DNA from 3 places in the Cupriavidus sp. UME77 genome. Region 2 is predicted to be linked to each of the others. Evidence: predicted binding sites of a transcription regulator. Region 2 holds the regulator's gene; each other region holds the start of a gene.
The links. Region 2 encodes LexA, which represses DNA repair genes until DNA is damaged. Its sites were predicted from a motif close to ACTGTATNNNNATACAGT; they were not measured.
Positions count from the first base shown of each region.

Region 1: the regulator LexA is predicted to act here: its motif matches at 4,494-4,511, upstream of dinB (DNA polymerase IV).
Region 3: the regulator LexA is predicted to act here: its motif matches at 6,937-6,954, upstream of A9975_RS07615 (PA0069 family radical SAM protein).

Region 1 covers NZ_LZZU01000043.1:123,013-132,791, forward strand. The annotation lists gene mnmC (bifunctional tRNA (5-methylaminomethyl-2-thiouridine)(34)-methyltransferase MnmD/FAD-dependent 5-carboxymethylaminomethyl-2-thiouridine(34) oxidoreductase MnmC) at 1-1,974, opposite strand, end outside; gene A9975_RS15720 (23S rRNA (adenine(2030)-N(6))-methyltransferase RlmJ) at 2,251-3,108, shown strand; gene A9975_RS15725 (DUF1488 domain-containing protein) at 3,209-3,460, opposite strand; gene A9975_RS15730 (hypothetical protein) at 3,796-4,287, shown strand; gene dinB (DNA polymerase IV) at 4,526-5,689, shown strand; gene A9975_RS15740 (sensor domain-containing diguanylate cyclase) at 5,788-7,497, shown strand; gene A9975_RS15745 (hypothetical protein) at 7,717-8,238, shown strand; gene A9975_RS15750 (hypothetical protein) at 8,400-8,921, shown strand; gene A9975_RS15755 (helix-turn-helix domain-containing protein) at 9,116-9,496, shown strand; gene A9975_RS15760 (DUF2188 domain-containing protein) at 9,606-9,779, shown strand, end outside.
Region 2 covers NZ_LZZU01000006.1:289,051-298,829, forward strand. The annotation lists gene A9975_RS03070 (hypothetical protein) at 1-234, shown strand, start outside; gene A9975_RS03075 (C40 family peptidase) at 310-990, shown strand; gene A9975_RS03080 (inorganic phosphate transporter) at 1,088-2,098, opposite strand; gene A9975_RS03085 (DUF47 domain-containing protein) at 2,112-2,738, opposite strand; gene A9975_RS03090 (replicative DNA helicase) at 2,950-4,341, opposite strand; gene rplI (50S ribosomal protein L9) at 4,598-5,050, opposite strand; gene rpsR (30S ribosomal protein S18) at 5,082-5,360, opposite strand; gene priB (primosomal replication protein N) at 5,364-5,663, opposite strand; gene rpsF (30S ribosomal protein S6) at 5,738-6,112, opposite strand; gene A9975_RS03115 (asparaginase) at 6,214-7,212, opposite strand; gene lexA (transcriptional repressor LexA) at 7,440-8,096, shown strand; gene A9975_RS03125 (hypothetical protein) at 8,205-8,375, shown strand; tRNA gene A9975_RS03130 (tRNA-His) at 8,480-8,555, shown strand; gene A9975_RS03135 (hypothetical protein) at 8,711-9,544, opposite strand.
Region 3 covers NZ_LZZU01000018.1:44,739-54,517, reverse strand. The annotation lists gene A9975_RS07635 (error-prone DNA polymerase) at 1-2,340, opposite strand, end outside; gene A9975_RS07630 (DNA polymerase Y family protein) at 2,386-3,951, opposite strand; gene imuA (translesion DNA synthesis-associated protein ImuA) at 3,884-4,792, opposite strand; gene ltrA (group II intron reverse transcriptase/maturase) at 5,078-6,568, opposite strand; gene A9975_RS07615 (PA0069 family radical SAM protein) at 6,982-8,064, shown strand; gene A9975_RS07610 (Lrp/AsnC ligand binding domain-containing protein) at 8,090-8,593, opposite strand; gene A9975_RS07605 (D-amino acid dehydrogenase) at 8,703-9,779, shown strand, end outside.

The DNA.
Region 1 (9,779 bases), on a different contig from region 2:
CCGCAAGGCGCGCACCAGCAGGCGCGCCGGATCGATGGCCTCGGCCAGTTCGAGCTCGAGCGGCAATGGCTCGCCTTCGATCTGGCTGGCCAGCAATTCCGCCCCCAATGCGGCCCATGTGAGGCCGCGCGAGCCATATGCAAGTGCCGCGTAAAGCCCCGGCAGCCGAGGGATATCCCTTAGGCGTGCCCCGCTGAGCGCCGCGGCGTCCCGCGCCGCCTGGGCCTCATCGGCCACGCGCCCGATCAGCGGCAGGCGGTTGTGCGAGACGCTGCGCACGCCGACATACCCCCTGAGCATTGCCGGGTCCAGGCTGGCGGCCGTGCCGGCAAGCGCCGGCAGCAATGCGGCGAGCCGGGCCAGGTTCTCGGCGTGCACCGCGGGGCGCTCATCCAGCGCGCCAGACTCCTGCGCATCCGGCTCGTAGCTGGAACCGATGCGCGCGGTGCCGTCCGCGGCGCGCGGCAGCAGGTAGCCGGTGCCGGTGACCACGCAATCGGGCCATTCGCCAAGGCGTGCCAGCTCTGCCGGCGCCAGCGTGGTGAGCTGGCCGCGCACCCGGTCGATCGTCATATGGCGCAGCGCGAGCAAGCGCAGCGCTTCGTACGCGTTCGCCACGACCACCACCGGCGCCGCGGCCATGACCTTGCCCGCCTCGTCCATCGCCTGCCAGCCATCCGCCACACGCGCCAGCCGCGCAACGCGGTTGCCATAGCGCGCCGTGACCGCCGTCCCGGCCTGCGCCAGCTGCGCGCGGCAGATTTCGGGCGGCGGCGCCCAGCCGCCCTGCCCGAACCACAGCCCGCCATGGGGCACCGGCGCGCCATGCCGGCTGGCCGCTTCCTCGGCGCTCATCCACCGCGCGAACGCCTGCGGAAAACCCAGGGCGGCAAGAGCCGCCTGCTGGATATCCGCATCCTCCACGCCCGCACCGGTCTGCAGCACGCCGCAGCCCTGCCAGCCGGGCGCATGTCCCGCCGCCGCCAGCCCCGCCCAAGTCCGCAGGGCCTGCAGGTTGCCGGCGCGCGACAGGCGCGACAGGACGCTGTCATCCGAGGACAAGTGCGGATGCATGGCGGCGGCACGGTGGGCCGAGGTCAGCTGCGCCGGGCCGTCATGGGCATCGAACAAGGTCACGCGCCAGCCACGCGCGGCCAGCCGCTCCGTGACCGCGCAGCCGGCCAGGCCCGCGCCGATGACGATCGCGTGCCGCTCAGGCCACGCCGCGGCGGATGGCGGCGGCTGCCGCCGCGTGCCGCGCATGACAGGCAAGCGCGCCACGGTCATCGGTGGCTCCGAGCCATATCCGGGTGCAGAGCTGACCGCGAAGCCGGCGGCTTGCAAACCCCGCTGGAAGACGATGTCCGCCACGTGCGTGGCTAGCGTGGCTTCCGGGCGGGCCAGCCGGGCCAGCCGCTTCATCAACTGCGGCTGCCACATATCGGGATTGCGGGCAGGCGAAAAACCGTCCAGGTAAAACGCATCCGCGCCCAGCACCAGCCGCGGCAGCACGGCGTCGATATCGCCAAACGCCAGCGTCAGCACGACCGCCCCGCCCTCGAATTCCAGCCGGTGCAGGCCCGGCAGCGCCAGCGGCCATGCGGCCCTCAGCTCGGCGGCCAGCGGCTCGAGCGCCGCCTGCGCGCCAAGGCTGACATGCATCGCGGCAAGCCCCTCGCTCGTCAACGGATGCTTCTCGATCGACACAACGTGGAGCCGCCGGCAACGCTTGGGATCGTCTCGCCATGCCTGCCAGGTTGCCAGGAAGTTCAGCCCCAGCCCGAAACCGGCCTCCACAATCACGAACTGGTCGCGCCCACCCCAGGCCTGCGGCAAGCCGTTGCCGGCAAGGAAGACGTGACGGGCCCGCTCCAGGCTATCCTCGTTACCGTGATAGGCCTCGTCGTAGCGTGGCGAATATGGCAAGCCTGAGGCGGAAAAAGCGGGCTCGGCGAGATCTAGGCTGCGGGACATGGACAGGACAACAAGGTGACAAGGGCCGGGAGAATGGGAAATGCGCAGGACCATCAACGCGCAATGCATTGGAAGTGCGTTGGAAGTGCATCGGGACGGGAGGATGGCGCAGGAGCCGGCAATCGGCAATCGGCAATCCGCAAACGCCCGCCAGGCGCGCCCTCCGGCATGCCGCCGGGCCGCCCCAAAGCCGGGCGATGGTAGCATAGCGCCCTGTGCCGCCGGCCCCTCCAGGCCGGCACCCGCACGCCCTGCACGCCCTTTTCCCGCCTCGCCATGCTCAGCTACCGTCACGCCTTCCACGCCGGCAACCACGCCGATGTTCTCAAACACGCCATCGTGGTCCAGTTGCTGGAGCAGTTGAGCCAGAAAGACAAGCCCTTCTGGTACATCGACACGCACGCTGGCGCCGGGCTGTACGCGCTCGATCACGCCTACGCGCAGAAAAAGGGCGAGTTCGAGACCGGCATTGCCCGGCTGTGGCAGGCCGCCGCCGCCAAGCGGCCCATGCCGACGCTGGTCGAGGATTACCTGGAGCAGGTACGCACGCTGAACCCGGACGGCAACCTGAAGCACTACCCCGGCTCGCCCTGGCTCGCCTGGCAGATGCTGCGCGACGCGGACCGCCTGCGCCTGTTCGAGATGCATAGCACCGAAATCCAGGTGCTGCGCGACAACTTCCGTGGCGCCGGCCGCCGCGTCATGCTGTATGACGGCGACGGTTTCACCGGCATCAACGCCATCCTGCCCCCGCCGCCGCGCCGCGCGCTGGTGCTGATCGACCCCTCATATGAGGACAAGCAGGACTACGGCCGCGTGGTGCGCAGCCTGCAGGATTGCCTGCAGCGCTTTGCCACCGGCATGTATGCGATCTGGTATCCCGAAGTGCAGCGCCGCGTATCCGTGCAGTTGCCGGTGCAGTTGAAAAAGCTGCCGCTCAAGAACTGGCTGCACGTCACCCTGCGCGTCAAGCACCCGGTCGCCGGCGGGCTGGGCCTGCACGGCAGCGGCATGTTCATCGTCAACCCGCCGTGGCGCTTGAAGGAAACTCTGGAGGCAGCCATGCCCGCCCTGGTGACAATGCTGCGCCAGGACGACGGCGCCGGCTTCACGCTGGAAGCGCAGGAAAGCTGATCCTGGCGGCGGAACCCGCACCGCCGCCGCCTCGCACGGCAAAGGCATCGTGACGGGCGGACGCCCCTCACGATTGGATCCGCCAGCGATCGAGCCGCCGTCAGGCGATGGTGTACCTGTTCTGCCGGCTGCGGGAATAGAGCCCGCGTGCGAGTTCCAGGATGTGGTCGCGGTGGCGGTCGAATGCCTCCAGCACGGCAGGCTCGTCCGGACGCAGTTCGGGGCTGAGGTTGGAGAGTACCGCTCGGTCGACCTCGAAGGAGATCTCACGGGAACTGTCGTAGCCCCAAAAACATACGCAATGCCTGGATGGGTCGTAACTCCGGCTGGGATTGGGAAAATTAAGTGCCATCTCTGTATCCTAGTCCGATTCGGCCCCCTCTGTACGGTATAGAAGGCAGGACTGCCGTATTTGCGCCGGATTGGGCAGAGACCCCATCAGCAAGTCTGGAGAAGACCCCTTCTCACTGCCATATCGCTTACCGATGACCAGGTGTCGAGCCGCACAGACATGACACGACATAGGTGTTGGGAAAACCAGATCTAAGCATCTTCTACTTCGCCCGCGCGCGGCCAGACCGTACGATTCCCATCGCAACCACGGTGGCACGATCTCCGTGGTCCAGGACAGGACGGCAACCATAAAGCTGTCCGCCGGACATCAACACAAAAGGGTCAAGGGGTCTTATGAAAAGCTTGCGCGGAGCCAGCAACGGGTGGGCGCCGGATGTCGAAGTGACGGACAGGGGCATCTGGAAAAACACGATCGCCGCAGCCAGCCACGCGCTGGAAACCGTCGCCCTCATCGAGCACGGCGTTGGCATGACATTAAAGCTGCAGCGCAAGGTCCGCGCGCTGCGCGAGCGATTGCACGCCACGCAAACCGAACTGGACCGCTACCGCGACATGCACGCCGCCGCCATGGAGGCGTTGCGCCAGGCCGAGGTGACACCGCCCGAAGACACCGGCCGGCTGCGCGCCGAAAGTGAAGCCCTGCAGATGCGCCACCGTGCCTACAAGCTGCTGGTCGAGCACTATGCCCGGGCCGGCATTCCCATCGACCTGGCCGTCTTCGCCAGGCAGCGCCGCCAGGTCCTCCAGCACATCCTTTTCCAGCAGCGCCGCGGCGTCGCGCCGGCGCAGATCAGCGTCGACGATATCGCCTTCCTGCTCCGCTGATCCCATCGCCAGAGGGGAAAGAGATTCCGACGCACGTTGCGACAATCGCGAGCCAGCCGGATCCGCTTACACCGGCTGCGCTTTCAAAGGCCCGCGCAGTTCGCGGGCTTTTTTTTCGCGCCGGCAGGCATCGGCATGTCGGCTACCTACGCGCATCGCTGGTAGCGCGACCGGGACACAGCGGAATTGTCGGCAGAATTCGATATACTGTATATGCATACAGTAACCCGCCGACGCCATGTCATCTGCACCCCGCCGCATCGCCCACCTGGATATGGACGCGTTCTACGCGTCCGTCGAGCTATTGCGATATCCGGAGTTGCGCGGCAAGCCCGTGGTGATCGGTGGTGGACGAAATGCGGTACCCGAGATACTGCCCGACGGCAGCCGGCGCTTTGCCCGCCTGCGCAACTACGCCGGGCGCGGCGTCGTCACCACGTCCACCTACGAAGCCCGCGCGCTGGGCGTGTTCTCCGCCATGGGCATGATGAAGGCCGCGCAACTCGCCCCCGACGCCATCCTGCTGCCCACGGATTTCGACTCGTACCGGCACTACTCCCGCCTGTTCAAGGCTGCCGTCGCCACCTTCACCAGCGACATCGAAGACCGGGGCATCGACGAGATCTACATCGACCTGAGCGACGTGCCCGGCGAGCCCGCCGATATCGGCACCCGCATCAAGCAAGCGGTGCGCGAAGCCACGGGACTGAGCTGCTCCATCTGCATCGCCCCCAACAAGCTCCTCGCCAAGATCGGCTCCGAACTCGACAAACCCGACGGCCTCACCCTGCTGGCAGCCAGCGATGTGCCATTGCGCATCTGGCCGCTGCCCGTGCGCAAGGTCAACGGGATCGGCCCGAAGGCCACCGAGAAACTCGCCACGCTGGGCATCGCCACGGTCGGCGACCTCGCCAGCGCGGACCTGGGCATGCTGCAGAGCCATTTCGGCCGCAGCTACGCCGCCTGGCTGGCCGAGATTGCGCAAGGCCATGACGAACGCCCGGTGGTCACCAGTTCGGAGCCCAAGTCCATGAGCCGGGAAACCACCTTCGAGCGCGACCTGCACCCCAGGCAAGACCGCCAGACCCTCTCCGAAGTCTTTACCGGCCTGTGCCAGCGCGTGGCGGAAGACCTTCGCCGCAAGGGCTACGTGGGCCGCACCATCGGCGTCAAGCTGCGCTACGACGACTTTCACACCGTCACCCGCGACCTCAGCATGCCAGCCCCGACGGCGGACGCCGTACAACTGCGGCGCGCCGCCACCGAATGCGTCAAACGCGTTCCGCTGGATCGGAAGATCCGCTTGCTGGGCGTGAGGGTCAGCGCGCTGACGCCCGCGGGAGAACTGGAGCCGGCTTCGCTGCCGGTGCAGGGAGAGTTGCCTTTCGCCGACAACACTTAGCTGGCCCCGCCGCGAGCTGATCCGTCTGATAGTATTGGCGCAGCCGTGCATAACTTTGCAGCACCTGCGCACAATCAACACCTTCGGGCTAACGTCAATTGTCATCATTTGACCTGGATATGCGGGCCTCTACCGAAGCGGAAACCAGACACGAACGCATCGACACCTCAAGGTCGCTGAACCTGACAGTCGCCTTACAGCAAGAGCGGTTTGACGCGCTGACACGACTCGCGCGGCACCTCTTCAGGGTCCCGGTTGCGCTGGTTACGCTTGACGTGCTGCATGACGTGCATCCTGGCGACGCGCCCATCCTCATCGACGGCCTGCGCATGGGCTTTCACGCGGCGTGCCCTTTGACCACATCGAGCGGCAGCCGGCTTGGCGCCTTCTGCCTGTTCGATGCCGGATCACGCGAGCTGGACCAGGCGGAGCGCGGCCTCCTGCAAGACTTTGCCGACATGGCGGTCGCCATCATCGAGCGCGACCTGGCCCAAGGCAAACTGAACGACGACGCCAACAGGCTGGAGGAAAACGAAAAGCGGCTCGAACTGGCCATCGCGGGAAGCGGCACGGGGGTCTGGGACCGGGATATCCAGGCGGGCAGCATCCACTACTCGGCCGGCTGGAAAGCCATCATCGGCTATGAAGAATCCGAGATCACCAACCGGATCGAAGACAGCTATACCCGCGTCCATCCCGACGACCTCGCCTACGTCCAGGCCACCATACAAGCCCACTTCAACCAGGAAACGGAAAGCTACGCGGTAGATCACCGGATCCGTTGCAAGAACGGCAGCTATAAATGGATATCCAGCCGCGGCAAGGTAGTCAGCCGCAGCAGCAACGGCGAGCCGCTGCGCATGATCGGCACCACCACCGATATCACGGCCATCCAGGCACTCGCCGAAGAACTGCAGCAGACCGTCGACCTGGTCACCAGCCTGACCAACGAAGTCCCCGGCCTGGTATTCCAGCATCGCCTGCTGCCAACGGGCGAATCCTTCCTGCCCTACGCCAGCGCCGGCATCGCCGATATCTACGAGCTCACGCCGCAACAGGTAGCCGGCAGCACCAGCCCCATCCATACCGTCATTCACCCCGACGATCTGGAAGCCTACCGCGCCTCGCTTCACGCCTCCGCCGCGAGCCTGACGCCGTGGCACCTCGAGTACCGCGTCGAGCTGCCCAGGCAGGGGCTGCGCTGGCGGCAAGGCGACGCGCGTCCCCGGCGGCTCGACGACGGCAGCACGCTATGGCACGGATTTATCACAGACGTGACCGAGCGCAAGCGCATCGAGGGAGAATTGCAGGAATTTGCAACCATCGATTTCCTGACGCAGCTACCCAATCGCCGTCACTTCGTCGTGCGGATCGAACAGGAACTCGCCCGGATCCAGCGCACAGACAGCCGCCCTGCCGCCGTCCTGACGTTTGACCTCGACCACTTCAAAGCCATCAACGACACCTGGGGCCACGCCATGGGCGACCACGCCCTGCGGTGTTTCGCGGCGCTGCTGCGCGATGCACTGCAAAAGCACGATTTCGCCGGCCGCATCGGCGGCGAAGAATTTGCCGTGGTGCTCCCCGATGCGAGCCTTGAGACGGCGACACGATTTGCCAGGCGCATACAGCATCAGATCGCGGAAACCGCACTGCTTGACGGCAGCCAGATCGTCACGCTAACCGTCAGCGTCGGCATCGCCCTCATGCATGCCACCGATCCCAGCGCGGACCTGTCCCTGTTGCGCAGCGATGGGGCGCTCTACCGCGCCAAGGAACGCGGCCGCAACCGTATCGAGTGTTACTGACCCACGCCAGGCCGGTGACTGGCGAAGCGATACCTGATACCTCATAACAATGACGCACCGGCAAAATCCCCCGCACCCCGGCCAGCCTCTCACGCCATTCATCGATGGCCGGAAAACGTTCCCTGGCGCATATACCACCCATTAAATTACCAATTAGTCATTGAATTTGCAGTACCAACAGAAAATTTACCTTCAGGTAATGCACAGGTTTAATGGGCCATGGATATTCAAGACACGCGTGAACAGCGCCTAGCCCAGATCATGGCCGAACAGTTCGGCGGCTCCATAGCGCGCCTATCAGACCGGCTGGACCGTGACCCCTCATACTTCTCCCGCATATTCTCGGACACAGGTAAAGCCGGGAAAAAACGCATCGGCGAACATCTCGCTCGCGACATCGAAGCCAAGCTCGGCCTGCCGCGCCTGTGGCTGGACGGCGACGCACAAGACGCCGCCGCACCCCCGAAAGAAGAAACCCTGCCACCCGAGATTGCCGCCAGATTCGCCCGCCTGATCAATGGCTTGCGCAACGAAGACATCGACAGGATGCTCGCGGCCATCGAATTGATCACGCAGGTCGAAGCCGTGCAATCGGTGCGTAAATACAAGAAAAACACCAAAACTGCCCGCGTGCTGAAGACCGGCGGCAGAAGCACGGCATTCAAGCAAGCCAGCAACGCCGTTCACGAAAGCGGCACGCAGCCACCCGGCAAGCCACGCAAGAAAACGTCCGCAAGCTGAGATAAGCGCGACATCCGGCTTGCCGGATGTATCACCCCGCCCTGCGCGCTCCGCACGATCGTGTTGGGGCGCACCAATTACCCAATGAGCTTGCCTTTTTGATTACCTATGGGTAATCTCTGGCATCGACTTCCCTGAAGCTGCACGACCAAGGAAACGTCATGCTCATAGGACTCTGCGGGCGCCCGGACTCCGGCCAGGACCTCATCACGAACTACCTGGCCTGCGGGAACCGCGCCTTCCACGTCATCACTTTCGACGCGCCGCTGCGCCATATGATCCAGGCCTGTGCGGGCATCCATGAGACGTACTTCGGCCTGGCAAAATGCCACGACGTCATCCCGGCGCTCGGCAAGTCACCCGCCCAGCTGCTGCACACGCTTCGGGAATCCTGGATCCGTGCACCGATGGATCCGGATGTGTTGGTCAGGTACTTCGCGCAAACGCTGGCCCGGCACGACGGCCGGAATGTTGTGGTCCCCGATGTGTGCACACAAGCAGAGGCTGAGTTCATACAGGCGCGCGGTGGACGGTTGATCCGGGTCGTTTCGCGACGCGGGCTGGGGGCTGCCCCGTCGATCAAGCGTGCATGGATTGACCTGGAGCTGGAGGTCGAGGAGGAGTCGGATTGGCTGTATGCGGAAATTGATGCGATCGTGGGCGAGGACGTTCTGGCGGGTTGACGGGTTGCGACGCCGGCCAATGATCAAGGTTCGGCGCATCGAGCGCGACGGCAACCAGCAAACAATATTTGCACAATGGTTAGCTGCAATGGCTACCATGAAGATGCACACGATCGCATTCACCAGGCATTCGGCCCGGTGGCCCAAGCCACCCAGGGAGTGTCCGGGAATGCCCATCGAGGAGGTGCCTTGCCATGATCAATATTCAGTTCATCGAACGCGACGGCCGCCCCGAATTCGCGGTGGTACCTATTGAGTTGTGGGAGCGCATCAAGCACCGGGTCGAGGACCCAATTGATGTCACGCTGCCAGGCCACGCGAAGGCCCAGGACAACAGCTTTCGGATCCCCGCTGCCATCCTGGACGCCGAACTCGCCGGGGATAACCCGGTCAAGGCCTGGCGGGAATATCGCCGCATGACCCAGGATGCGCTGGCGACAGCGGCGGGCCTCAGCAAGCCCTACCTTAGCCAGATAGAGAACCGCAAACGCGATGGCAGCCCCGAGGTTTTCCAGAGCCTGGCGGCGGCGCTGCGCGTCCCGCTCGACGTATTGGTGGGACAGCCGGAAAAATAGCGCGACATCCGATGTCCAGGCGAAGCACCGGACACCTCCCGCTATCCCGCGATCCCGCGGACAGAACATCCCCTAAAACAGCAGTAGCGCACTGCTCAGAGAGACAACCATGGATTCGATACCGCAACGCAACGTACACGTCGTGCCGCATGGCGACGGGTGGGACATCATCCACGAAGGGGCGAAGGGTGAAAGAGCACACTTCCTCACCCAGGAAGAAGCGGTGGAAGCCGCGACGGTGATTGCACAGCGCGAGAAGGTGGAACTCCTGGTGCACGGCCAG
Region 2 (9,779 bases):
AAGAACTTCAACATGGGCCTGCTGTTCACCCAGGGCGAGCGCGGCGAATTCCTCGCCGACGTGGCCGTCAAGATGATGCGCGAAGGCCACGAAGTGGCCAGCTTTACCGCTTCCGGGCCCAAGTGCCTGATCAAGGCCCCGCAAGGCAGCTACAATATCGAAGCGACTTATAAGGGACAGGCCAAGTCGGTCAACGTGAGTACGGGCACCTACAACGCGCAATTGCGCTGGTAAGGCGCCAGGGGAGGCACCCTCGCCGGGCGGCACCCTTCACGCCACGGCTCCTGGCCCGGGATCGGACCAAGAAGGATGCCTCTGCGCCAGATAGCCACTGCCGGAAGACGTGTGCCCAGCCTGGCCCACGTCTTCCACACCGCCCGCCTGCCCCTGCTTTGCTCGGCGGCATTGCTGCTCGCCGCCTGCGCTTCGACGCCGCCGCCTGGGCGCTATAGCGCCCAGCCGCGCCCGGCAGGCACCCCCATGGTGGATCCCAGCGCCGGGCTGGAAGAAGTCTCCATCCAGGCGATGTCGCTGGTTGGCACGCCTTATCGCTACGGCGGCAATACGCCTGACTCGGGCTTCGACTGCAGCGGCCTGGTTCGCTATGTGGTGCTGCGCGCCGCCAACGTCAACCTGCCACGCACCACCGAAGCCATGGGCGACCGCGGCGTCTCGCTGGAGCGCAGCCAGGTGGCCTCGGGCGACCTGGTTTTCTTCAATACCACCGGCCGGGCCAATTCGCATGTCGGCATCTATGTCGGGCAGAACCGCTTTGTCCACGCGCCATCCACCGGCGGCACGGTTCGGCTCGAAGACATGAGCAAGTCATACTGGGCCTCCCGGTACAACGGCGCGCGGCGGGTTGCATCGGGAATCAACCAGGCGCCGGCATCGGTCGCGCCCCCGGCCGCACCAGCAGCACCGCCGCCTTCCGTTGTACCCCCGGCCCCCGTGGATGACGATCCGATTGCCGCTTTCGCCAATCGATAGATAGCCATCGGCTCCGGCCTTCCCAACAAGCAAAAAGCCAGGCATTGCGCCTGGCTTTTTGCTTGCTTGTCGAGCGGGAATCCGATCGCCCGAAGGCTTAGAGGATATGCCGGCCAATCCACCATGCGATGGCGGCCATGAAGGCGGATGCGGGAATCGTCAGCACCCAGGCCCAGACGATGTTGCCGGCCACACCCCAGCGCACCGCCGACATCTTCTGCACCGAGCCCACGCCGACGATGGCGCCGGTGATGGTATGGGTGGTCGACACCGGCACACCCAGCGCCGAGGCGATGAACAGCGTGATGGCGCCGCCTGTCTCCGCGCAGAAGCCGCCTACCGGTTTGAGCTTGGTGATCTTCTGGCCCATGGTACGCACGATGCGCCAGCCGCCAAACATGGTGCCCATGCCAATCGCCACGTAGCAGGAAACGATGACCCAGATCGGCGGCTCCGCACCGCCCTGCGCCACGTGGCCGCTGGCGATCAGCAACATCCAGATGATGCCGATGGTCTTCTGCGCGTCATTGCCGCCATGGCCCAGGCTGTATAGCGATGCCGAGACCAGTTGCAGCCTGCGGAACCAGCGATCGACCCGCGACGGCGGTGTACGGAAGAATGTCCAGGCCACGATCACCATCATCAGCGAGCCGAGCAGAAAGCCCAGCAGCGGCGAAATGACGATAAAAGCCACGGTCTTGAGAAGACCGCCGCCCACCAGTGCGCTGGTGCCGCTCTTGGCCACCGCGGCCCCGACCAAGCCACCGATCAGCGCGTGCGAGGACGACGAGGGAATGCCGTAGTACCAGGTGATCAGGTTCCAGGCAATGGCACCCATCAGGGCACCGAAGATCACGTAGTGATCGACGATGTTGACGTCGATCGTGCCAGTACCAACGGTTGCCGCCACTTTCAGGTGGAAGATGAAAATCGCCACCACGTTGCACATGGCCGCCATGGCCACCGCGTGGTGCGGCTTGAGCACGCCCGTCGACACCACCGTGGCAATCGAGTTGGCGGCATCGTGAAAGCCGTTCATGAAATCGAACAGCAGGGCGAGAGCCACCAGCAGGCCAATGACCCACAGGCTCATTTGTATTGTTTGCATGCCGATTTGTGCCTCAGGCGTTTTCCAGGACGATGCCTTCGAGAATGTTGGCGACGTCCTCGCACTTGTCGGTAATGGTTTCGAGCTGCTCGTAGATCGCCTTCAGCTTGATCAGGCGCTTGACGTCCGTTTCGTCGCGGAACAGCTTGGACATGGCGGCGCGCATCACGCGATCAGCCTCGGACTCGAGTTGGTCGATCTGCTGCGCCGTCTTCAGGATGGCGCCGGCATTGCTCATGTCCTCGAGCAGGCCGACCGCGATCTTGACCTGGTCGCAACACTGCACGCAGATGGAGGCCAGCTTGCGCGCCTCATCGGTCAGGCTGGTCACGTCGTACAGCGAGATGGTTTCAGCCACGTCTTCCATCAGGTCGAGGATGTCGTCCATGGTGGTGATGAGCTTGTGGATCTCATCGCGGTCCAGCGGCGTGATGAAGGTCTTGTGCAGCAGGTCGATCGTGTCATGCGTGATGCGATCGGCTTTCTTTTCCGTGGCCTGCACGCGGCGAGCGTGGGCCTCTGCATTGGGCAGGTCGTTGACCAGCACTTCCAGCTCGCGGGCGGCGGTCACCGCGCAATCGGCATGCTGGTTGAAGTATTCGAAGAACTTGCCCTCAGTGGGCATGAATCGGCCGAACATGGAATGTTCCTTGTCGAAGCGCGGGGGCGCCGCGGGTAGTTACTGAATCAGGCGGATACGCATTAAACGACAGCCGCCCGAGGGCGGCTGTCATCAAAACGCAATATTTTACAGGTTTGTGCGGCGATGCCGGGGGACTTTGACACGCGGCAAGCACGATCGACTGTGGCCACCGAGCCACGAGGCCCGGCAAGCCGCGCCAGGACTGGCTTCAGTTGTCGTTGTCGAAGAAGGCGGGGCCACCGCTGAAGTTGTCGAACTTGGTGAACTGCCCCAGGAACGTCAGCCGCACGGTGCCAATTGGGCCGTTACGCTGCTTGCCGATGATGATCTCGGACGTGCCCTTGTCCTGCGAATCGGGGTTGTAAACCTCGTCGCGGTAAATAAACAGGATCACGTCGGCATCCTGCTCGATAGCGCCGGATTCACGCAAATCGGACATCACCGGGCGCTTGTTCGGGCGCTGCTCCAGGCTTCGGTTCAGCTGGGACAGTGCAATCACCGGGCAGTTGAGTTCCTTGGCCAGGCCCTTGAGCGAGCGCGAGATTTCCGAAATTTCGGTGGCGCGGTTTTCCCCGCCGCCCGAGCCTGACATCAGCTGCAGGTAGTCGATGACGATCAGCCCGAGCTGGCCGCACTGGCGTGCCAGCCGGCGCGAACGCGCGCGCAGCTCCATCGAGCTCAGTGCCGGCGTTTCGTCGATGAACAATTGCGCATCGTTCATGCGCTGGATGGCGTGCGTGAGCCGCGGCCAGTCTTCGTCAAGCAGACGGCCGGTACGCAGGCGGTGCTGGTCAAGCCGACCGACCGAGCCCAGCATACGCATGGCCAGCTGCGTGCCCGCCATTTCCATTGAGAACACGGCCACCGGCAGGCCCTGCTCCACCGCCACGTGCTCGCCGATATTCAGCGAGAAAGCGGTCTTACCCATGGAGGGGCGTCCCGCCACGATGATCAGGTCGCCGGCCTGCATACCACTGGTCATGCGGTCCAGGTCGATAAAACCGGTAGGCACGCCGGTGACGTCGGTGCTCGAGTCACGGTGGTACAGTTCGTCGATGCGCTCGACCACCTGGGTCAGCAGCGGCTGGATTTCCTGGAACCCCTTCTGCCCGCGCGAGCCTTCCTCGGCGATGGCGAACACCTTGGATTCCGCCTCGTCGAGCAGTTCCCGCACCTCGCGCCCTTTGGGGGCGAAGGCTGCGGTAGCGATATCGTCGGCCACGGTCACCAGCTTGCGCAGCACCGAGCGCTCGCGCACGATCTCCGCATAGCGGCGGATATTGGCCGCGCTAGGCGTGTTCTGCGCCAGGGAATTCAGATAGGCCAGACCGCCCACCTCTTCCGCCTTGCCAGCACCTTGCAGCGACTCGTAGACGGTGATGACGTCGGCCGGCTTGGTGGCGGCGATCAATCGGGAGATGCTCTGGAAGATCATCCGGTGATCGAAGCGATAGAAATCGGCTTCGTTCAGGAAGTCGGCGATACGGTCCCAGGCGGCATTGTCCAGCAGCAGGCCACCCAGCACCGATTGCTCGGCCTCGATGGAATGCGGCGGTACCTTGAGATTGTCTAGTTGGGGGTCTGCGACAGGCGCGTTCATAGGGGGGGATTATAACGGTCGGCGCCAGCGAGCCGGCGGAGAATTCGCAGCCGGCTGTTGGGGCATCCTGCCGTGTGACGGCGGGACAACCGGCCCCGCCCTGTAGCAATCGGGCAATCAGGCAAGCAAGGGGCACAGCCAAACAAAAAGGCAGGAGCGCGATGCTCCTGCCTTTTTGTTTGGTCAAGCAAGCGGCGCTGCCATCTGGCTCCCACCAGCCCGAAGGACAAGTGGGAACCGGCAGCAAGGCCGATGCTTAGACGTGTTCGCCCAGGACGGAAACCGTCACGTCGACCAGCACGTCGGTGTGCAGCGAGACGCTGACCGGGTGGTCGCCAACAACCTTCAGCGGACCATTCGGCAGGCGCACTTGCGCCTTCTCGACCTTGAAGCCTTGGCCAGCCAGGGCTTCAGCGATGTCGGCGTTGGTCACCGAACCGAACAGGCGGCCGTCCACACCCGACTTCTGGGTGATTTGCACGGTCAGGCCGCTCAGCTTTTCGCCTTCAGCTTGCGAAGCTGCCAGCTTTTCAGCGGCTGCCTTTTCCAGTTCAGCGCGCTTGACTTCGAACTCGCTGATAGCGGTCTGGGTAGCGCGGCGGGCCTTCTTGTTCGGGATCAGGAAGTTACGGGCGTAGCCGTCCTTCACGCGAACGATGTCACCCAGGTTGCCCAGGTTGATGACTTTTTCAAGCAGAATAATTTGCATCGTGTTTTCTCCTTAACGGACCTAGGGCCGATCAGTTCTTGTGCAGGTCGGTGTAGGGCATCAGCGCGAGGAAACGCGCGCGCTTGATGGCCGTGTCGAGCTGACGCTGATAGTGCGCCTTGGTGCCGGTCAGGCGGGCCGGCGTGATCTTGCCGTTGTCGCCGATGAAATCCTTCAGGGTGTCCAGATCCTTGTAGTCGATCTGTTCCACGCCAGCCACGGTGAAGCGGCAGAAGCGCTTGCGCTTGAACAGCGGGTTTTGCTGTTGGAAGCGCTTCTTGTTCTTGTTGTCACGTTTGACGAATGCCATGATTCAATCCTTTTCGAATGCTTTACATCCAGTGATGTGAAAGACGAGAGCCTTGCTGTTGCGGTGCCTGCGGGCCAGGAATCCTTCGCAGTCGAGCATCGCGCCGAGCGGGGTACGCTCAAGCCGCTGGCCGATCTGACCAATTCCCATGGCGGCGATGGCGAACTCCACCTGCCTGGGCGTTTGCGCCTCGACCGTCTCGCCCGCGTACTGCAAGATGCAGTTGACCACGGGGACCCCGGCCGGGGTGTAACGCAAGGCATCGCGTTCCGCGAGCGTTGCGCAGAGCCTTAACTGGTTCAACGCACTCTCCCGCACCGATGCCCGCACTTGCCGCCGCGGCGATCAACGCCGGCGGCAACCACAACAGTCCGCACTTAGGCGGCCTGGACTTCGCTGGTCTGTTGCGCGGCCTTGCGAGCTTCTTCGCGCTGCACTTCCTTCATCATCGGGGACGGTGCGGTTTCAGCCTTCTTGGTCTGAACGATGAGGTGGCGCAGCACAGCATCGTTGAACTTGAACGCGTGTTCGAGTTCAGCCAGGGTTTCCTTGCCGCATTCGATGTTCAGGCAAACGTAGTGAGCCTTGGCCAGCTTCTGGATCATGTAGGCCATCTGACGGCGACCCCAGTCTTCCACGCGGTGGATCTGGCCTTCCTGGGACGTGACCAGCGTCTTGTAACGCTCGATCATGGCCGGGACTTGTTCGCTCTGGTCCGGATGGACGATAAATACGATTTCGTAATGACGCATTGACGCTCCTTTTGGATAAGCTGCCCGAGCGCCATGTCCGGTGCAGCAAGGTTGAATAGCCTTAAAGTATAGCGTGCTTTTGCTATCGGGAGCAAGCCGCCTCAGTTTTCAGTGAATAGTGCCTGCAGCGCCGCCGGATCCTTTGCCAATCCTGGCTCCGCAGCCAGAGCCAGCGCCAGGAGCACGCGTGCCTTATAAGGATTGAGGTCGCCGGCCGAAACAAAAATTCCCGCCGCCGGCCGGGGAGATGCAGGAATCGCCACATGCCCTGCCCCTGTGCGCGAACTGCGTACCACTGCCACGCCCGCGCCAGCAGCGTCAGCTAATGCCTCCACCAGCGACTGGTGAACCGACCCGTTGCCAGCGGCCGCCACGACCAGGCCCGACACGCCCGCCTGCGCCAAGGCATCCACCACGATCCGGCCCGGCTCCGCATAGCTGGCCACGATCTCGACCTGCGGCCATGCGCAAGGGACCGGCCAGGCCCTGGCCGGCAAGCGGCCGGGGGTGCGCACAAAGCGCACCAGGTTGTCCTGAACAAAGCCAATCGGCCCGGATACCGGCGACACAAACGCATTCACCGCCGATGTGTGCGCCTTCATCACATCGCGCCCTGCGTGGATCTCCTGATTAATCACCAGCAGCACGCCCTTGGCCATCGCGCCGACATCCGCCGCTACGCGCACCGCATCCAGCAGGTTCAACGGGCCATCCGCCGACAACGAGGTCGACGGCCGCATCGCAGCCGTCAGCACAACTGGCACCGTACCCACGCAAGCCAAGTGCAGCAACATGGCCGTCTCTTCCAGGGTATCGGTGCCGTGCGTAATGACAATGCCTGACACATCGGGCTGCGCGGACCAGTACGCCACGCGCCCCACCAGCCTGGACCAGAGCGCGAACGACATGTCCTTGCTATCTACCTGTGCAACCTGCTCGGCCTCGATCCGCGCCACCGCGCCCAGCGCCGGTACCGCGTCGAGCAGCGCTGTCACCGGCACCGTCGCCGCCTGGTACTTCGCGCTGCTAGCTGGGTTGGAAGAAGAACCGGCAATGGTGCCGCCAGTAGCGAGCACGACGACACGAGGCAGGAGAGACATGGCGGGAATGTGGTCGGGAGCCAGAAAAGTTGAACAGCAAGCAGCGCAACACGCTTCAGGTGCCGCGGATTGTAACCCTCTGCCCGCTCATCACGGCACGCGCCAAGATCCGTGGGACGCACCTGTCAATGCGCAAACTCCCAAAAATTCCGCTTGCACTTCACTCGATACTGTATAAAATCACAGCATACTGTTTAAACATACAGTGTTTTCAAACACCGGCGACCATGGCGACCCTGACACCGCGACAGCAGCAGATTTTCGACTTGATCCGCAGCAGCCTCCAGCACACGGGCTTCCCGCCCACGCGCGCTGAGATCGCCGCCAAGTTCGGCTTCTCCTCACCCAATGCAGCCGAGGAACACTTACGTGCCCTGGCCCGCAAAGGCGTGATCGAGCTCACCCCCGGCGCCTCCCGCGGCATCCGCCTCAAGGTCTCCCGCAGCGACTCGGAGCTACCCGACCAGTTCTCCCTGCCTATGGCCGGCGTCATGCAGCTAACCCTGCCACTGGTCGGGCGCGTCGCAGCCGGCAGCCCGATCCTCGCCGCCGAACACATCGATCGCCAATACCAGGTCGACGCCTCGGTGTTCGACGTGCAGCCCGATTACCTCCTCCGGGTCCGTGGCCTCAGCATGCGCGACGCCGGCATCCTTGATGGCGACCTGCTCGCCGTCAAGCGCGCCAGCGAAGCCGCCAACGGCAAGATCGTTGTAGCGCGCCTGGGCGACGACGTCACCGTCAAACGCCTCAACCGCCGCGGCGACACCATCGAGCTGATTGCCGAGAACCCCGACTTCCCCAGCATCATCGTGCAAGCCGGCCGTGAAGAGTTCTCACTGGAGGGCATCGCTGTCGGCCTCATCCGCCCCGGCGCCTTCTGACGAGTGCGGCTGAGGCGGGCGAAGCCCGTACAAGCCGACACCCGATTGTGCCAACGCACCCGCGTAGCGGGTACCGCTAACTGTTGTTGCAAGTCACCAGGTGTAGCCATGCTGCCAGCCAACCGCCTCTCCGCCCGCCGCCCCGTCAAGCCCGTGCCCTTCCGCCAGTCCAAAGGCGTACGCATCTACCAGGGCGCACAACGACGCACCATGGTTGGCAGCATGGCCGCTATCTGCCGAATGCTCGAGTTGGAGGAATCCTCCAAGCTGGCTGGTTAAGCAGGTGGCACTAAAAAAATTTGTGCAGAGTACTAGCCATCCGGCTCTTTGCATTGTATGATCTTGTTCTTCGTCGTTCGGCACCAAGCAGAACGACATCGACGGTGGCTGTAGCTCAGTTGGTAGAGTCCAGGATTGTGATTCCTGTCGTCGTGGGTTCGAGTCCCATCAGCCACCCCAAGAATTTGCTTTACAAAACAGCGCCTTAGCCAAGGCGCTGTTTTTGTTTGTGCGTCCCAAAGCGGTGTTCTATTCCCGCCATATTCCCACGGTGGGAATACTCAGCACCCTCATCCCCACCCCGCCGCCTAACGGCAGGGCCGTCGATTCATGCTCTACGTCATGCCGCGTTCAGCCAGCGCCAGCCGGATCTGCGGCAGCACGATGCCTTCCAGCCCCGACACACCATGCCCCTGCCCCCAGATCTGCTCACCCACCGCCGCCAGGAAAAACGGTGTGCCATGGTTCTGCAGGATCGGCCTGCCGCCAGGCCGATCGCCACCGGCCCAGGACAGGTAAGGCGGCAGGTCTTGCGGCCGGACCACCCCACGAAAGCCGCCTAGCTTGATAGTGATGTAGTCGATCTGGTCGAACGCCGGCAGCGAGACTTTCATCTTCTCCGTGCGACCGAAATACTCAGCCTCATAGCCGCGGCACGCGGGGCAGTTGACCGCGCCAACATAGCCGAGCACGATGCGCGAGCCTGGACCGGCAACCAGGCGACCCTGTGCAGGATAGCGACCTACACCGCCCTTCCTTGGACCGCCCGCCTGCGTCGCGTCGGCACGCAGCGCATTGACCTCATCAGCCGACAGCCATGTGAGCCGCACCTCAGCCTTGCGGCCCTTGGCGTTGATGAAAGTGCCCAGGATGGTCTGCTCACCCACACGCAACTCCGCCTCGATCAACGAATTGGCATTGGTGTAGAACGCGATGCGCAGCGTGTCGCCGCTCACGCTGCCCCTGAAGTCGCGTGCCGGCGCGAAGGCCTTCGCATCCAGCCAGCAGTAGCGCAAGTCACCCGCACTCAGTTGCCCACCTGCCATAGCCGCGCCGGCAATCCGCAGCAGGCGCTCGCGCGCCTCGCCGGACACCGATACCAGCCAATCGCCGTTCAGGCTCTCCCCGATCAGGTCTTCCGCACCCGCGCGACCGGTAAGCAGCAGCACGCCGCCAAGAAGGGCAAGAAAGTCGCGGCGATCCCTGGTTGCCTCCTGGGCACGGGTTGGCGGGTGTAGATGTCGGCAGCTTAGTGGAACAGACAGAATAGAGGTCTCGGACGGAACCCAACATCAGCATTTCGCCCTGTCGCTATCCCAAGGAGGTGCCGATCGACACAATCATTCCCGATGCAGCGACACCTTTGAAGGCTACTTGGTTCTCTGGCGACCTCACGATTTCCCT
Region 3 (9,779 bases), on a different contig from region 2:
ACCGGCGGCGTCGATGGCCAGTTGCATCACCTGCTCCTGGAAGATCGGCACGCCCAGCGTGCGGCCCAGCACCTTCTCGATGACGTCGTTGTGGTACGCCGGCGGCTTGCCGGTGCGCCGCACCTGCTCGCGCCGCTTCAGGTAGGGATGCACCATGCCGCCCTGGATCGGGCCGGGCCGCACGATGGCCACTTCCACCACCAGGTCGTAATACTTGCGTGGCAAGAGGCGCGGCAGCATCGACTGCTGCGCGCGCGACTCCACCTGGAATACGCCGATGGTGTCGGCGGCGCAGATCATGTCGTAGGTTTGCGGATCGTCCTTGGGCACGTCTTCCATCCGGTACGGCGCGCCCGAGCGCGTGGGGATCATCGCCAGCGCGCGGCGGATGGCCGAGAGCATGCCGAGCGCCAGCACGTCCACCTTCAGCAAGCCCAGCGATTCAAGGTCGTCCTTGTCCCACTGGATCACGCTGCGGTTTTCCATGGCCGCGTTCTCTATCGGCACCAGCCGCGACAGCTTGTGCCGCGCAATCACAAAGCCGCCCACGTGCTGCGACAAATGGCGCGGAAAGCCGCGCAGTTGCGTGGTCAGGCTGGCCCACTGCCGCACCGCCGGCGCGTCCGGGTCCAGCCCGTACTGCGAAATGCGCTCCAGGAAGGTCTTGCCGCCATCCCACCATGCCTGCCCCTTGACCACCTGCTCGATCACGCTGGCATCGATGCCCAGCGCCCGGCCCACGTCGCGCAGCGCGCTGCGCGAGCGATAGGTGATCAGCGACGCCGCCAGCGCGGCGCGGTTGCGGCCGTATTTCTCGTAGATGTACTGGATGACTTCTTCGCGCCGCTGGTGCTCGAAGTCCACATCGATGTCCGGCGGCTCGTCGCGCTCGCGCGAGAGAAAACGGCCGAACAGCAGGTTGGCATCGGCGGGATCGACCTCGGTGATGAACAGGCAATAGCAGACCAGCGAATTGGCTGCCGAGCCGCGGCCCTGGCACAGGATGCCGCGGCTGCGGGCAAAGCGCACGATGTCGTGCACGGTGAGGAAGAACGGCTCGTACTGCTTCTCGCGGATCAGCGCGAGCTCCTCCGCCAGTTGCCTGCGCCATTCGGGCTCGAGCCCTTTGGGGAAGCGCCGCAGCACGCCTTTCATGGTCTCGCGGCGCAGGTAGCTGAATGGCGTCTCGCCCGGGGGCACCAGTTCCTCCGGGTACTCGTAGCGCAGCGACGCCAGCGAGAAGTCGCACATGGCGGCAACCCGCAACGTCTGCGCCAGCGCCTCGCGCGGGTACAAGCGCGACAAGCGTTGGCGCATGCGCAGGTGCTGCTCGGCATTGGGCGCCAGCGCCATGCCGCATTCAGCCAGCGGCTGGCCCACGCGGATCGCGCTCAGCACGTCCGACAGCGGCTTGCGCGAGCGCACATGCATGGTCACCGCGCCGGATGCCACCAGGGGCACGCCGCTCAGCGCCGCGGCTTGCTCCAGCCGCAGCCGGTGCGTGGCATCGGCATGGCCCTGCAATTGCTCGAGCGCGATCCAGCCGCGCTCGCCAAACGCCTGCCGCATCCATTGGGCTTGCCGCAGCAGCTCGGCGGGGTCCGGGCAATACGAAGGCAGCAGCAGCGCCAGGCAATCGGGCATGCCGCGCAGGTGGGCCTGGTCCGGCTGCGGCGCGGCGATGTCGTCGGGATGCAGCGCGTAGGCGCCCTTTTGCACGCGCGTGCGGCCCAGCGTGATCAACTCGCTCAGGTTGCCGAAGCCTTCGCGGTTTTGCGCCAGCAGCACCAGCCGCAGCACGGGCCGGCCCGTGTGGTCGGTGAGCGTAAAGCGGCTGCCGATCAGCAGGCGGAAATCCTGCGCGGCACGGGCCAGGGCAAGCAGGCGATCATGCCGGCGCAGGCGGGCCTGCAAGGCGTCATCGGCGCTCCCGGTGGCAGTGGCGTCCGGCGCGGCGGGGAATTCGCCATCCCCTTGATGCTCGCCGTCTTCGTCGTCGCCCTCCTCCGGCGCCTCCGCCGCCTCGTCCTCATCCTCCCGCAGCCCGGCGGCCAACCGCGCCGCGCTGCGCTCGGCCGCATCGCGGGTGCGTTCGCGCAGGTCCTTCAGCGCATGGTGCGCGCGGGCCGTGCCCGCCACCGAGCATTCGTCGGTCAGCGCCAGGCCACGGTAGCCGAGCGCAAACGCGCGCTCGATCAGCTCGGCCGGATGCGACGCCCCGTCCAGGAAGGTGAAATTGGAGATGCAATGCAGCTCCACATAGTCGGGCAACGCCGGCAGCAGCGCGGAAAGCGCCGGCGGCAAAGCGGAGAATGAAGGGCTGGCTGGCTGGCTCGACATGGCAAGGATTCAGGCAAACGCTCGGGCAAACACTCGGGCAAAGACTCAGGCAAACAAGCCGTGCAGGAACCAGCGGTACTCGCCGCTTTCCTCACGCCCGGGGCGCTGGCGATAGACCCAGCAGCGCAGCCCGTCCGCCCGTTGCGCAACGAAGTAATCGCGCGTGGCCAGCGCGCCGTCCCACCAGCCGGATTCGATGCGCTCCGGCCGCGAGAGCAACGTCAATGGCCCGCCGTGACAAGGCCGATGGCGCTGCACAGTCAGCGCCACGGGTTGCGCCATCAGCCACAGCGGACGCTCCGGCATGCCCGCCGGGGCACGCTGCGGCTCGCGCGGCGCGCGCGCAGGCATCTCATCCACCGGGCACCAGCGGTTGGCGCGCTCGGGCCGGTGGTCGGCCAGCGGCTGCGGTTGCAGCACGTTCTCCCGGCCCAGGCGCGCCATCAGCGTATCGAGCACGCGGCCCAGTTCCGCCGGCGTGCCGCCCGGCTCGGGAAACAGCGCATCGCTCTGCGGCACGCAGGCCTGGACCGACTCCACCACCAGCAGCAGGCTCACCGCCGGCACGCGGAACTGCACCTTGTCCAGCCGCTCCTGCAACAGCTTGGACAAATGCGCCGGATCGCGGCTGGGCTGCGCCAGGCTGATCGTCACCGGCGTTGCCTGCGTCTGGGCACCCAGCCGGTAGCGCTCATGCTCCAGCCGCAGCACAAGATGCGTCACGCCCGCCTGCTGCACGGCCAGCCAGCCGGCCAGCGCCAGCAGCAAACGCTGCGCGCCCGCCATCACGCCCTGCACGGATTCGGTCCGGCCTGGCAGCTCCATGCGCTGCGAGAAGGTGGCGGGCGCGCTGAACCACGTAAAGCGCACCGGCACCTCGCCATAGGCCTGGTCCAGCCGCGCCAGCAGGTCCGGCCCCAGCCGGCGCCGCAGGCCGGCACGCGGCAGGCCCCGCACCTCGCCCACGGTCCGGCAGCCGATGCCATCGAGCCAGCCATCGTCCGCCAGCCCTTGCAACATGCCCACCGGCAGCCGGTCCAGCAGCCGCGCCATGCGCCGCGGCCCCACCGCGCGCCGCGCCGGACGCACCAGCCCGCCCCGGCGATCCCGCCGCAGCGGCTGCGCCGCCAGCCACGCCGCCCCGAAGGCCGTCGGCCCGCAGCCCAGCTGCAGGAACACCCCCAGCCGCCGCACCCGCGCATACACCGCCCGGCACAACGCAAGATGGCCGCCAAACAACCGCAGGCTGGCCCCGGCATCGATCATCACGGTAGCCACCCCGGCATCGGGATGCACCGTGACATGCGGCGTGAAATGCAGCAACGCCAGCGCCAGCGCCGTCATCACCTGCGCCTCGGCCGCCGGCTCGCGCTGCAGTTGCACCACCTGCGCCGACAACGCCTGCACGCCGCCCCGCCGCATCCCCGCCTGCACCCCCAGCGCCACCGCCGGGCCGTTGGCCAGCACCACCCGCTCGCGCTCCATCACCGCCACCGGCACGCTGTGGTGCAGCAGGCCGGCGCACGCGCGCAGCGCGGCGGGCTCAGGCCAGTTCGGCTGCAGCGCGTCCAGCGACAGGCGCGGCAGATGCACCGCGATCCAGTACGACATGGGCTTGCTCTCCCGCAACGGCTTGGGAAACCGGGGCATTCAGGGGGACCGGCATCGACGGGGCCTGCGGCGCCGCAGGCGGCGTGGCCATGGCGGGCACCGCCATCATCTCGCCCAGCGGCAGCACCAGCGGCGTATCGCGCACCGGGCCGCGCCGCTTGTGGAACGTGACCGACACGGCATTGCCCGGCGCCGGCGACAACAGCAGCCGCAGCACCGCCGGCGACGACTCGCGCAGCACGCTGGCCGGCCGGCACGCCCACACCACGGCGTCTCCTGCCTGCGCCAGCACCTGCAAGCGCCGCAGCGCCTCGGGACGCGCCGTGGGCAGCCACACCATCACCCCGCCAAAGGCCTGGCTGCGCAGCACCTGCTCCGCCGCCCACAGCACATCCGCCTGCGCCGCGGCCCGGCTCGCGCCAGCGGGCGGGCGCACCCAGTACAACTGGCGCGCCGGCAAACCCCATTCGGCCAGGCACGTGGCATTGGGCAGGTACGGCGGCCCGATCAGCGCCACCCGGCGCTGCCCCGCGGCCAGCGCCAGCAAGGCCGGGCGCAGCAGCCGCAACTCGCCCACGCCGGGGTCGGCCAGCAGCAGCTCCGTGAGCGCGCCCACCGGCCAGCCACCGCCGGGCAACTCGGCCGAGAGCGCGTCATGGCCGGTCGGCAAGGCCGGCACGCTGCCCGCCCGGCCCAGATGGCCAAGCTGCCCCGCCCGCCACAGGCCGGGATAGCGTTGCTCCAGTGCGTCCAGCGCCCCCTGCCGGTCGGCCACGGGCGGCTGCGCCAAAGGCGAATCGCCCGATGTTTCGGGCGATAGGGGAAAGAGTTCGGCGGTCATGTGATGCGTGCGGCTCAGCCCGGGGGGACTGATAGGAAGTTTCCGAATGTCGCGGTAGGAATGCCTATTACTAGGCACCCCCCGCACAGATCCCGGCGTGCGCAATTTACGCACCGGGCTCCTGCCTCAGGTGTTTGGCGGTAAACCGTATGACAGGCCAAGGATGAAGGACCCGTCATGTGATGCGTGCGGCTCAGCCCGGGGGGACTGATAGGAAGTTTCCGAATGTCGCGGTAGGAATGCCTATTACTAGGCACCCCCCGCACAGATCCCGGCGTGCGCAATTTACGCACCGGGCTCCTGCCTCAGGTGTTTGGCGGTAAACCGTATGACAGGCCAAGGATGAAGGACCCGAGGTGGGGGTAACCAATCGCGAACCAACCGCGCCATCCGACTCCATGTGGTGCTGTCCTTCTGGCTGCGGCGCCGCAGCGCGCGCCACCAGAGCTTTGCAATTAGGAATCGGAATGCACGTATGGCGTGCGTGTTGGTCGGCACAGCATGGTAGTTGAGGAAGCCTTGCACCACCCGCCTTAGCCATTTCCCCTGCTCCGAGATCGACTGGTGCCATCTGCGTCTCAACTCCTCCCTGATTTCCCGTAGCTTGGCCTGCATCCGGTCGCGCCGGGTGTGCCGCCTAAGCATGAACTTGCCATCTTTGGCTCGTCCACTGATGTGGGTGAATCCGAGGAAGTTGAAGGTCTCGGGCTTGCCCAGTCCCCGCTTGGCTCGATTTGCGGCTGCGAAGCGGCCGAACTCGATCAAACGGGTTTTCTCCGGGTGAAGCCTGAGCGCAAATTGCTCCAGCCGTTGCTGCATGGCACGCCTGAAGCGTTTGGCATCATCGGCCTTGTCGAAGCCGACGACGATGTCGTCGGCATATCGAACGATCACGACGTTCCCCTGCGCATGGCGCTTGCGCCATTGGTTCGCCCAGAGGTCGAAGACGTAGTGCAGGTAGATATTGGCCAGCAAGGGCGAGATGACTGCACCCTGCGGCGTACCTTCCTCGGTGGCCGTAACCACCCCATCTTCCATCGCGCCAGCTTTCAGCCATTTGCCGATCAGGCGTAACACGCGCCGGTCGCCGATGCGATGCTCCAGAAACCGCAGTAGCCAGTCATGGCTGACGGTATCGAAGAATCGACTGATGTCGGCGTCCAGTATCCAGTTCACATAAGTTCGCGCTATCCCGGTGGCCAGTGCATCCAGCGCATCGTGTTGACTGCGCCGTGGCCTGAAGCCATACGAGAACCCAAGGAAGTCCGTCTCATAGACCGCGTTGAGCACTTCCACCACTGCACGCTGGACAATCTTGTCTTCCAGCGCTGCAATGCCCAGAGGGCGCAGCTTTCCATCCGCCTTGGGTATGTACTGCCGGCGGCTGGGCTGTGCCCGATAGGCTTGGCGGTGCAAGCGCCCGTGCAGGTCGCTCAGGTTTTCCTCTAGATCCTGCTCGTAGTCGCTCCATGTCACCCCATCGACCCCGGCCGCCGCCTTCCGTTTAAGCCAGAAGAACGACGTCTGTAGCAACTCAAGATCAATCAGGTGGAACAGTGCTGTGAACCGTTCCTTCTTCCTTTGCCTTGCGGCTTCCCGCACACGGACTAATCTCTGGGACACGCTGATCCGGCTCAGCGTCCGGGACGTGTGTAACCAATCCGTGTTCCCCTTGGCCTTCCCCCTTGGCTCCACCGACTCCGCCTCCGGTTGCCCGGACTTGTTCGCCAGCTTCGTCGCTACTATGGGGAAGTCCGACTTCTCTCGTCCGTACATCATCGGCTTCGGCTCCTCGCCTTCCCGATGCGGACCAGGCGGCAACGCTGCCACTGCTGGGCAGACGAGAGATCTCCCGGTTCCCGCACAAGGAGCGTACGTACATGCCAGGGTCTCAGACCGCGCCGAGTCGTCCGGGCGCTCGCGCAAGCGCGCCCGTCCGTGTTGCCTTCCGCAAACAGTAGTGCGTCGGCACCCGGGACTGGATAAATTTTTCGCGGCTCAATGGCTGGCCTATACGCACCCCTGTCAACGCTTCGCTGCGCGCCTCGCGGCGCACAACGCATGACTCGGGGACAGCGTGATTCGCTAAATCTTCTGCTGTCAGGGACTTTCACCCTTTACTCCTTGCCGGTTAGCCGGCGCACACTGTATAAATATACAGTACTAACTGTAGCCGCAGGACCGCCAACGTGCCAACCCGACCACCCTCCTCCAGCCCGCTGAAAGGCCGGGCGGCGCGTTCGAACGACGTCAGCCGGTTCGACGCCTGGACCCGCGAACGGGTCGCCGACGAGTCCCAAGCCTTCGATGAGCCAGAGACGCCCCAAATCCAGACCATTGTCTTCACGGAGAAGGCCAAACGCATCGTCTCGCGCAACCAGTCGCCAGACCTGCCGTTCGACGCGTCCATCAACCCGTACCGCGGGTGCGAGCATGGCTGTATCTATTGCTATGCCCGGCCCAGCCACGCCTATCTGGGGCTTTCGCCAGGCCTCGACTTCGAAACCCGTCTGTACGCAAAAGACAATGCCGCCGCCTTGCTCGAGGCCGAACTGGCTCACCGCAACTACGTACCGACGGTGATCGCGCTGGGGGCCAATACGGATCCTTACCAGCCCATCGAGCGGGATCTCAAGATCACGCGCGGCATCCTGGAAGTGCTGGAGCGATTCAACCACCCGGTGGCCATCACGACCAAGTCGGGCGTGGTCACGCGCGACATCGACATCCTGCAGCGCATGGCGGCCAAGAACCTGGTCCGGGTCCATATGTCGGTCACGTCGCTCAAGAACGAGATCGCCCGCACGCTGGAGCCCCGCGCAAGCGCGCCGGCGCGCCGCCTGGCCGCCATCGCTTCCCTGAGCGAGGCCGGCATACCGGTGGGGGTGATGGTGGCGCCGGTCATTCCGAGCCTGACCGATCCGGAAATGGAGTCCATCCTTGAGGCCGGCGCCAAGGCCGGCGCGAAAACCGCGGCGTATATCCTGCTGCGCCTGCCGCGCGAGGTGGAGCAGCTGTTCTCAGAGTGGCTGGCCACCTACCATCCGCTGCGCGCCCGGCACGTCGAAAGCCTGGTCGCGCAAATGCGCGGGGGCCAGGCCTACGACTCACGGTTCGGCACGCGCATGACCGGCACCGGCATCTTTGCCGAACTGCTGCGCAAGCGCTTCAAGCTGGCCTGCCAGCGCTTCGGGCTCAATGCCGAGCGCCACCCGCTCACCACCGAACATTTCTCCCGGGCGAGCGCCGCGCCGCAGATGTCGCTGTTCTAGGCCGGATGCGCAGGACAGCGCGGCTTCACGCGTGCGGCGCCTTCTCGTCGACCGCGATCGCCAGCGTTTCCTTGATCTCCTCCATCACCACGTAGCTCTTGGACTGAGCGGCGCCCGGCAACTGCAAGAGGATGTCGCCCAGCAGGCGGCGGTACTCGCCAATCTCGCGGATGCGCGCCTTGATCAGGTAGTCGAAATCGCCCGAGACCAGATGGCACTCCAGTACTTCCGGAATGCGCGACACCTCGCGGCGGAACTGCTCGAACATATTGCCGGACTTGTTGCCCAGCGAGATCTCGACAAACACAAGCAAGCCGCTGCCGAGCAGCGCGGGATTCAGACGCGCGTAGTAGCCCATGATGACGCCGTCACGCTCCATGCGCTTGACCCGCTCGATGCATGGCGTGATGGTCAGGCCGACCGCTTCCGCCAGCTCCTTCATCGACATACGCCCGTCAGCCTGGAGCAAGGCCAGGATCTTCCGATCCAGCCGATCCAGGCTGCGCACGGGCTGACGACTCGTTCTCATTAGTTATTCCTGTTTCCATGAAAATTACAACAACTATGACTGCTCATATTTAAATAGTATAGATGTAAATACTTTATCCATTCTATTTCTTGGTTGCGGGCCCCCGACTATGCGCGTTCTCGTTCTTGGCAGTGGCGTAATTGGCGTGACCAGCGCCTGGTACCTGGCCCGTGCCGGCCATGAGGTCACCGTGATCGACCGGGAGGCCGCACCCGCGCTGGGGACCAGTTTCGCCAACGCCGGCCAGATCTCCCCGGGCTATGCATCGCCCTGGGCCGCACCCGGCGTGCCGCTCAAAGCCATCAAGTGGATGTTCCAGGAGCACGCACCGCTGTCCATCAAACCGGACGGCACGCTGTTCCAGCTGCAATGGATGTGGCAGATGCTGATGAACTGCAGCGCTGAGCGCTATGCCGTCAACAAGGAACGCATGGTGCGCCTGGCCGAGTACAGCCGCGACTGCATCGTCGCCCTGCGCGCCGATACCGGCATCGCCTACGAGGGCCGCCAGCAAGGCACGCTGCAACTCTTCCGCACCGCCGAGCAGCTCGACGGCGCCGCCAAGGACATTGCCGTGCTGGAGCAAGCCGGCGTGCCCTACCAGTTGCTATCGCGCGAGGAACTCGCCGCCAGCGAACCGGCCCTGGCCGCCGTCAGCCACAAGCTGACCGGCGGCCTGCGGCTACCCAACGATGAAACCGGCGACTGCCAGCTGTTCACCCGGCAACTCGCCGCCATGGCCGAAGGCCTGGGCGTGCAGTTCCAATACAACCGCTCCATCGACGGGCTGCTGACCAAGGGCGATGCCGTTACCGGCGCCATGGTGGGCGGCGAGCCGGTCATGGCCGACCTGGTCGTGGTGGCGTTGGGCAGCTGGTCGACACCGTTCGTGAAAAATTTCCTGCCCGGCCTGTCGAACCTGCCGGTGTACCCACTCAAGGGATTTTCGCTCACGGTACCGATGACCAATGCCGATCGCAGCCCCGTTTCCACGGTGCTCGACGAAACCTTCAAGGTGGCAATCACCCGCTTCGACGATCGCATCCGCGTGGGCGGCATGGCGCAGATCGTGGGTTATGACCGCACGCTCGACCCGGCCAAGCGCCGGACCCTGGAGCATGTGGTCACGGACCTGTTCCCGGGCGCGGGCGATGTCAGCCGTGCCAGCTTCTGGACCGGACTGCGC